2 regions of the Streptomyces sp. NPDC055966 genome follow, and region 1 is predicted to be linked to the other one. Evidence: riboswitches for the same ligand, from Rfam matches in the RefSeq annotation. Region 1 holds a riboswitch; the other holds the start of a gene.
What was found. A riboswitch is a leader RNA that binds a small molecule or an ion and turns the genes downstream of it on or off. The one in region 1 is predicted to bind magnesium.

Region 1 (4,376 bases):
GGCGTTCCTGCCGCCGAGCCCGATCGCCAGCACGCCGATCCGCCAATGGCCCGTCCGCAGCCACGGCGGGCTGCACCGACCGCCACCGGCGTGACCGGCGCGTCAGCCTCCGTAGCGGGTGCCATGGCGCCCGCCACCCAACCCCTCCCCTAAAGAAGGAGGACACCGCCATGCGCCTCCCCGACCACCTCGCTCCCGCGCCTCACCCGTCCGATCACGTCTGCTCAGGCGTCCGGCTGACCCTGGACGACGGAGTCGAGCGCACGTATCTGCTCGACCTCCTCGCCTGTGCCGGCAAGCGGTGCGGGACCTACGAGGCGCGCGTCCACCTGGCCCACATCCTCGCCCGGCAGGGTCACCGCGCCGCCTGGCTCGCCGAGTTCACCGGTCTGCCACTGACCGCCGCGCAGCGCATCACCGACCTCGCAGCGCAGCCCTGACGCACAGGCCCTCTGCACCACCCATGCCCCTGGGCCGGCGCACCGGGCCCGCCAGCCCATGCGTGCCCGACGGCCGACCGACAGAGCGCGCCGAGAGCACACCCCATCGGAGGCAACCGCTTATGTCCGTATTCGCCCACCACCCCCTGCACCGCCCCCGCGCCCGCTCACAGGGCGCCTGGCGGTCCGTGCATGCTCGCCTCATCGGCATCGTCCGTCGCATCGCCGACGGCTCCCTGGAGCAGCCCGTGCTCCACGTGCTCGACGTCCCGATGGCCCGCCGGGCGACGACCTTCACCACCCGGCAACGCCCGCACGCCCACTGGAACTTGGTGTCAGACCCAGGCGTCGCCCGGCACCTCGAAGCAACCTGGCAGACCCGCCACTGACATCACCGACATCAGCGACACCACCGACCGGAGGTCCCGCATGATCACCGCAATCGACCACATCCAGCTGGCCGCCCCGCCGGGCAGCGAGGAGTTGCTGCGCGCCTTCTACGTCGACGCGCTCGGCCTCGTCGAAGTTCCGAGGCCGGGCCGCCTCGCCGCCCGCGGAGGCTGCTGGTTCAGCGACGACGACCAGCACGTCCAGCTCCACCTGGGCATCGAAACCCCCTACCGGGCCTCCGCAAAGGCGCACCCCGGCCTGCGTGTCGAGGCCATCGAATCGCTCGCCGCCCGCCTCGAAGCCTTCGGCGCCCTGGTGATCTGGGACGACACCACCCTCCCCAGCCACCGCCGTTTCCACAGCCAGGATCCCGTCGGCAACCGTCTCGAATTCCTCCAGCCCATCGGCAGGGAACCGGCAGGTCAGTAGTACCCGCGCATGAGCGCGGTGGCCCATTCCGGCTGGGCGACCGGGCCCTGGGGGCCGAACTCGGCCATGTAGGGCTTGATGTCGAGAATGGGAGTGCCGTCCACCGCGTCCAGGCCCTGGACGTGCAGATCGAGTCCGTCGACCTTGAACAGGCGGCAGCGGGAGACACCGAGCCGGTTGGGGCGGTTCTTGCCGCGCTGGGCGAAGATGCCGACCCGGGGCCAGTCGGTGTTGCCGCGGGGATGGCGGGCTCCGGTTTCGATCTTCTCCACCGGGATCCGGTCGAAGTGGTAGACGACCTCCAGGTGGGAGAAGGCGTCCAGGCCGGCCACCGCGTCGGGGGTGAAGCGGGTGGCGTCGAGGCGGATGACCGCCGTCTCCTTGCCCCAGTCGTCGTCCCGTACCTCCGACCGACCACCCATCACCCGGCCCACCGGGACGGAGACCACCTCGGCGGGAGTGCTGTGCTCGGGCATGCGTCGCGCCTTTCGTGAAAGCGTCCGGGAGTGGGCGCAGGTAGACCCACAGGTGGCTCACCGTATCGATCACCGGTCCAGAGCCGGCGCGCGGCCCGTGAGGCATGTGACCGCCATTACAGGCGCGGCCAGCCCCGGTCAAGACTCCGCCAAGAACTTGCGTTCATGTGCAAGTACGGGGCTACACTCAGGGAGGTTTGAAAAGGGCACCTCGTTCGGTGAGGCGTCTTCACGGACACAGGCCACTGACCCCACGACGTCGAGAGACGCCCAGGGTCAGGACAGGTCTCCCCGACCTAAGGGGTGACCCCAAGTGGCTTCCCCCGCAGGGGGATTACGCCGTGGAGTGCCAAAGCTCTGACGAGTTGGGGTGACCGGCCGTTCGGGCTGGGTTGCTCCTTGCCGAGTCGTTGCTGACGCGCACAGGTCGCGTCCCCGGCCGGAAGGAGGCGAGAGACATGGACTGCAGTAGCAGTAGTCCGGGCCATAGTCGGCCCCTGATCCGCTTGTCCTCGCATTCTTCCGGCACGCGGTAACCCTCTCCCCTGCGCGGATTCCCATCCGCGTCCTGCGCCCCGTACGGCCCTGCGCCGTGACGGGCCGCCGTCCTGCGCTCTCGCGCAGGGGGGACGGCTTTCGTGTGCCCCCTACCTCCCCCTTCTGGGGAGATTCGGGAGGTATGTCATGACCACCGTGACCAACGTGTCCGAGGCCCCGCGCGCCGCGGTCCTGGACGACGCGCACGTCGGCGACATCCGTGGCGCCCTCGGCACCATCAGGCTCGACGACACCGCACCCCGCACCGGTCTGTCCGCCAAGCTCAAGACGCTCCTGGCGATAGTCGGCCCCGGCCTGATCGTCATGGTCGGCGACAACGACGCCGGCGCCTTCGCCACCTACGGCCAGGCCGGCCAGAACTACGGCACCCACCTGCTGTGGACGCTGCTGCTCCTCGTTCCCGTGCTGTACGTCAACCAGGAGATGGTGCTGCGCCTGGGCGCCGTCACCGGCGTCGGCCACGCCCGCCTGATCCTGGAGCGGTTCGGGAAGTTCTGGGGCGCGTTCAGCGTGATCGACCTGTTCCTGCTCAACGCGCTCACCCTGGTGACCGAGTTCATCGGCATCACCCTGGCCTCCGGGTACCTGGGCCTGCCCAAGGCCGTCTCCGTGGTCCTCGCCGCGGGGATCATCATCGCGTCGGCGTTCACCGGCTCCTTCCAGCGGTTCGAGCGGGTCGCCATCGCCCTGTGCGCGGCCTCGCTGCTGCTGGTGCCGATCTACCTCATGGTCCACCCGCACGCCTCGCAGATGGCCCGGGACTTCGTGGTGCCGAACATGCCCGGCGGCACCGGCCAGCTCTCCACCGTCATGCTGCTGATCATCGGCATTGTCGGCACCACGGTCGCCCCCTGGCAGCTGTTCTTCCAGCAGTCGTACGTCATCGACAAGCGGATCACCCCGCGGTTCATGAAGTACGAGAAGGCCGACCTGTGGATCGGTATCGCGGTGGTGGTGATCGGCGCGGCGGCGATGATGGGCTTCACCGCCGCGACCTTCGCGGGCACGCACGGCTTCGGCCAGTTCACCGACGCCGGCGGCATCGCGACCGGCCTGGAGCACAAGGCCGGCAAGCTCGCCGGCGTGCTGTTCGCCATCGCGCTGCTGGACGCCTCGATCATCGGCGCCTTCGCCGTCTCCCTGTCCACCGCCTACGCCATCGGTGACGTCTTCGGCATCAAGCACTCGCTTCACCGTGGAGTGAAGGGAGCCAAGGGTTTCTACGCCGTCTACGCCGGTCTGGTCGCCGCCGCTGCCGCCATCGTGCTGATCCCTGGCTCGCCGCTGGGCCTGCTGACCGAGGGCGTGCAGACCCTGGCCGGTGTCCTGCTGCCCTCCGCAAGCGTGTTCCTGCTGCTGCTCTGCAACGACAAGGCCGTGCTCGGCCCGTGGGTGAACGGCCCGAAGACCAACGCGTTCACCTCGGCCGTGGTCGGGGTCCTGGTCGCCCTGTCGATCGTCCTGACCGCCTCCGTCCTGTTCCCGGACATCTCCTCCGGGGCGATCCTCGACATCATGGCCGCCTGCGGTGTCGTCGGGGTGCTGGCCGCGGGCTACGCCTTCACCCGCCGGCGCACGGGCACCAAGGAGGACCCGATCGACCGGACCGGCAAGGACGAGTGGCGGATGCCGCCGCTGGAGACCCTGACCCGGCCGGCCATGTCCACCGCCCGCAAGATCGGCATGGGCGCCCTGCGAACCTACCTGCTCATCGCGATGATCCTGGTCGTCATCAAGATCGTCCAGGTCGCACTCGGCAACTGACCCTCCCGGGGCGGCGGCCGAACCCGCGCCGCCGCCCCGGCACGGCTACCCACTCCCCCTCGGAAGGGAGGACCGGCCATGCACGTCCTGCGCCACCTGACCCACCTGACCGCCTCGGCCGTCCGCCGCCTCGCTCCGGCGGGGTGCGCCTCCCCGTCACTGCCGCTGCCTCTGTCCGACGGCCGGGAACGCACCTACCTGCTGGACGACCCGGCCGCCTGCCCGGGACTCGCATCCCGGCACACCGTCTACGACCCGCGCGTCCACCTCGTCCATCTGCTGGCCCGGCAGGGCCGCGACCCCCGCTGGCTGGCCCGGT
Region 2 (4,376 bases), on a different contig from region 1:
GGACGCCGAGGAGTTCGAAGGCGGCGCCGATGCCGGCGAACTCGCTCACCACCAGGCCGGTGTTGGCGAGCAGCAGGCAGAAGACGGCGAGCGCGGTCAGGCGGAGGCTGAACTGCTCGCGGATCAGGGCGCCGAGGCCCTTGCCCGTGTAGGCGCCGAGGCGGACGGCCATCTCCTGCACCATCACCAGCGCGACGGTGACGAGCACCATGAAGAACAGGGTGCCGTAGGTGAACTGGGAGCCCGCCGAGGCGTAGGTGGCGATGCCGGCGGCGTCGTTGCCCGCGTTCGCGGCGACCAGTCCGGGTCCGGCAACCGCCGCGATCATGGTGATGCGCCGCCAGCCGGTCCGGCGCGCGGGCGCTGTGGCCTGCGGTGCCGCGGTGGCGGTGTCGAGGTCGCGGGTCACTGCAGGAACCTCCGGAAGTGCAGCCGCCCGCGTTCGGGCAGCATCGCGTCGAGCAGGTCGTCGGCCAGGATCCGGCCGAGCGGGCGGTCGCTGTCGTCGACCACCAGGAGTGAGGAGGCGCGGGCCGCGACCAGGTGGTCGGCGGCCTCGGCCAGGGAGGTGTCGGCGCGGACGGTGTCCGGCGGGCCGAACTGGGCTCGCCAGGTGACGAGGTCGGTTATGGGGGTGGTGTCCTCGGCCACCGCCAGGTCGAACAGCGGGAGGTCGCACAGCAGCCGGTCCGTGCCGTCCACCACGGCGATCGCGTCGATCTCGGTCCGGTGCTCGTGCTGCTCGGCCAGCCGGCCGCGCACCTCGGCGACGGTCTCGTCCGGCCGGGCGGTGATCAGCAGCGTGGTCATGGCACCGCCCGCCGTGCCCTCCCGGTGCGTGAGCAGCCGGCGCAGTTCGGCCGCCTCGTCCTTGGGCATCCGGGTCAGCAGGGCCTCGCGCTCCTCGCGGGTGAGGTCGCGCAGGGCGTCGGTGGCCTCGTCGGGCTCCATCTCGTCGACCAGGCGGGCGGCGTGTTCCGGCTGGGCCTCACGCAGCAGGTTCTGCAGCTCGGCGGGTTCCATCTCCTCCAGCGCGTCGGCGGCCTGCTCCGGTTCCAGCCAGCCGAGCAGCTGCTGGCGTTCGGCGCGGCCGAGGTCTTCGAGGATGTCGGCGAGGTCGGCCGGGCGCAGCCGGTGCAGGGCGGCCCGGGAGGCGCGCAGCCGGACCTCGGGCGGACCCTCGGTGGCCTGCTCGGCGAAGGGGGCTATGGCCTGCCAGTCCAGCACCCGCTCCGGGGTGGGGCGGGCCTGCCAGCGGCGCGGGCCGAGCCGGCGCAGCAGGGTGGGCAGCGAGACGTCCACACCGACGAGGACGACCTGGTCGACCAGGGGCGCGAGATACAGGTCGGCGGCGCGGGTGACCTGGACGCCGTCGACGTCGACGAGCTGATGGTCGAGCACGTCCTTGGCGAGCAGCGCCTCGCCGGGACGGCGGACGAAGTCGCGCAGGTCGACGCGGGCGGTGCGCAGCCGTACGTGCCCGGCGTGCACCTTGCCGAGGGCGTCGGCGGGCACGAAGGTGTGGCGCCGGCCGATGCGCAGGATGAGCCCGGTGACCGGCGGGTAGGAGTCGGTGCCGTAGAGCCGGGCGACGACGTCGACGATGCGGCCGACCTCGTCGCCGGACTGGTTGGTGGCCGGTCCGCCGATCAGCCCCGCGAGGGAGACCAGCGAGGTACGGACCGCCTTGGACGTGGTGGCACGGCGCTCCAGGATGACCCGGCGGTCGCGCAGGCGGGCCGAGGTGGACATGAGCAGAGTGTGGGCAGCCAAGATGAACACCCCCTTGCCCCGGTGTGACGGGGCTACGGGCGGCCCGTGGCAGCGCACGACTCCCCCGCACCCGGGCACCGGGCACGCCGGGCGCATACCGGCGCACGGCCTGCCGGCCGGGTGAACCGGTCGGGGGTCAGGGAAGAAGAGGCAGCTGCGGGCCGCGGAAGGACGGCGCGGACAACACGAAGAAGGGCCGACTATGGCCCGGACTACTGTCCATGTCGCCTCCTCCCGGTCACGGCCGCGCTGAGAGTGTCGCGGTCCTGTGGCGGAGGGCAGCCGGAGCCGGCTCGGCCCGGCACACCCCTTCTCGTCAGAGCTTTGGCACTCCACGGCGTGATCCCCGTACGGGGAAGCCACTTGGGGTCACCCCTTGGGCCGGGGAGACCTGTCCTGATCCGGAGCGTCTCTCGACGGGTGGGATCAGTGGCCTGTGTCCGTGAAGACGCCTCACCGAACGAGGTGCCTTTCGTTTGTCCGCACCAACGATACGCGGGCCGCAACCCTCCTTCCGCACCCATGACCGGCCCTTGACCTGCACACTACGGAACGGAAACCGGCGTCAGTACACATCCCGCACATACCGCTTGTCGGCGCCCAGCTGTTTCACGTAGGCGGCGGCCTCGGCCTCGGCCAGGCCGCCGTGCGCGACGGCGATCTCGCGCAGCACCCGGTCGACGTCCTTGGCCATGCGGGAGGCGTCGCCGCAGACGTAGAAGTGGGCGCCGTCCTGGAGCCAGGACCACAACAGCGGGCCGTGTTCGCGCATCCGGTCCTGGACGTAGACCTTGGCGCGCTGGTCCCGCGAGAAGGCGGTGTCGAGGCGGGTGAGCGTGCCCTCGGCGAGGAACCCGGTCAGCTCCTGCTCGTAGTAGAAGTCCGTCGCCCGGTGCTGCTCGCCGAAGAACAGCCAGTTGGGGGCGCGATGGCCGCGGGCCCGCCGCTCCTCCAGGAAGCCGATGAAGGGCGCGACGCCCGTGCCGGGGCCCACCATCACGGCCGGGGTGGCGGGGTCGGCGGGCGGGCGGAAGTGCGGTGCCCGCTGGACCCGGACCGGCACGGGGGTGCCGGGCTCGGCGTCCGCGAGGAACGGGGAGCACACACCCTGACGGGGACGCCCGTCCGGGTTCTCGTACCGGACCACGGAGACCGTCAGGGACACCAGGTGGGGGTCGGTCAGGGGGCTGGACGATATGGAGTACAGCCGGGGTTGCAGCCTCCCCAGCACGTCGGCCCACTCCTGCGCCCCGGCCCGGACGCCGAACTCGGCGACGACGTCGACGGCCTGGCGCCCCCAGGACCACTGCGCCAACTCGCCCTTGTTGTCGGGCCGGAGCAGCTTGCGCAGCTCACGCGGGTCGCGGGTGCGGTCGGCGGCGAAGCGCAGCAGGCCGGGGGTGACCCGGGTGATGTCCAGGTGCCGGAGCAGGGCTTCGGCGAACGGCACCTCTCCGGCGTGCTTGACCTGTACGGCCGTGTCCGCGTCGACGCCGGTGACGGCGAGCCATTCGGTCATCAGCTCCGGCCGGTTGACCGGCTGTACGGACAGGGCGTCCCCGGCCTCGTAGACGAGGGGGGCATCGCTGTCGCGGGTGTCGAAGGTGAACCGCCGGACCTCCTTGCCGGCGCCGGGCAGGCTGAGCAGGCAGTTGCCGGTGAGGCGGGCGGTGACGGGGGTGGGGCGGCTCGACCGGGGCGCGGCCTGCGGGGCGGCAGGGGTCGCGGGCGCGGCGGGGGGCGGCTGCTCGGCGGTGCTCAGCGCGGCGAGTATCCGGTCGAGCCAGGCCCCGGCCGCGCTCTCGTAGTCCGGTTCGCAGTCGATGCGCGGTGCCAGCCGCGTCGCGTCCAGCTCCGCCATGCGCCGGTCGAGGCGCCGGCCGTGGCCGCAGAAGTCGTCGTAGGAGGAGTCGCCGAAGGCCAGGACGGCGTACCGCCTGCCGTCCAGGCGTGGTGCGTCGGGCGCGGCGAGGGCGTCCCAGAAGACGGCGCCGTTGTCCGGGGCATCGCCGTCGCCGAAGGTGCTGGTGATGAACAGCAGGTCGGCGTCCGAGGGCAGGGCGGCGGGGTCCGCCTCCTCCATGGGCAGCAGGGCGGCGCGGTGACCGTCCGCGGTGACCCGCTGCGCGGCCTCGGAGGCGAACTCCTCGGCGTTCCCGGTCTGCGACGCCCACAGGATCACCACCTGGCGGCGGGCAGCGTGCGGCTGTGTCGCGGACGGGGGCGTCGCTGCGGTCGTCCTGGAGTACATGCCGGCCAGGACGCCGTTGACCCACAGGGCGTGCTCCGGGCTGAAGGGGGCGTCCGGCGGCAGGACCGGGACGCCCGGGGCGCCGGACGGGATGCCCGCCAGGAAGCCGGTCAGATACCGGCGTTCGTGTGCGGCGAGGACCGGCGGAGGCGGCGCGGGCTCCAGCCCGAACGGGGCGGGGACGGACACCGTGGACGCCTCTGGGGCGACAGCCGGGGCTGCCACCGGCACCGGGGACCGCACCGTCACCGCGGTGGCGACCTTGGTCAGCGCCACGGCACACATCTTGAACTCGGGCTGGAACGACAGCGGGTCGACGGCGTCGTTGGTCACCGCGTTGACGCTCAGGTAC

Region 2: another riboswitch for magnesium. It lies ahead of ACFC8N_RS31970 (magnesium transporter MgtE N-terminal domain-containing protein); the one in region 1 lies ahead of ACFC8N_RS47695 (NRAMP family divalent metal transporter).

The regions. Positions count from the first base shown of each region.
Region 1 covers NZ_JBHJYK010000052.1:2,418-6,793, forward strand. The annotation lists gene ACFC8N_RS47675 (hypothetical protein) at 171-440, shown strand; gene ACFC8N_RS47680 (hypothetical protein) at 563-829, shown strand; gene ACFC8N_RS47685 (VOC family protein) at 870-1,259, shown strand; gene ACFC8N_RS47690 (SAM-dependent methyltransferase) at 1,253-1,735, opposite strand; M-box (ykoK) riboswitch at 1,939-2,112, shown strand; gene ACFC8N_RS47695 (NRAMP family divalent metal transporter) at 2,420-4,057, shown strand; gene ACFC8N_RS47700 (hypothetical protein) at 4,136-4,376, shown strand, end outside.
Region 2 covers NZ_JBHJYK010000017.1:171,154-175,529, reverse strand. The annotation lists gene ACFC8N_RS31975 (divalent metal cation transporter) at 1-409, opposite strand, end outside; gene ACFC8N_RS31970 (magnesium transporter MgtE N-terminal domain-containing protein) at 406-1,752, opposite strand; M-box (ykoK) riboswitch at 2,074-2,245, opposite strand; gene ACFC8N_RS31965 (molybdopterin-dependent oxidoreductase) at 2,339-4,376, opposite strand, start outside.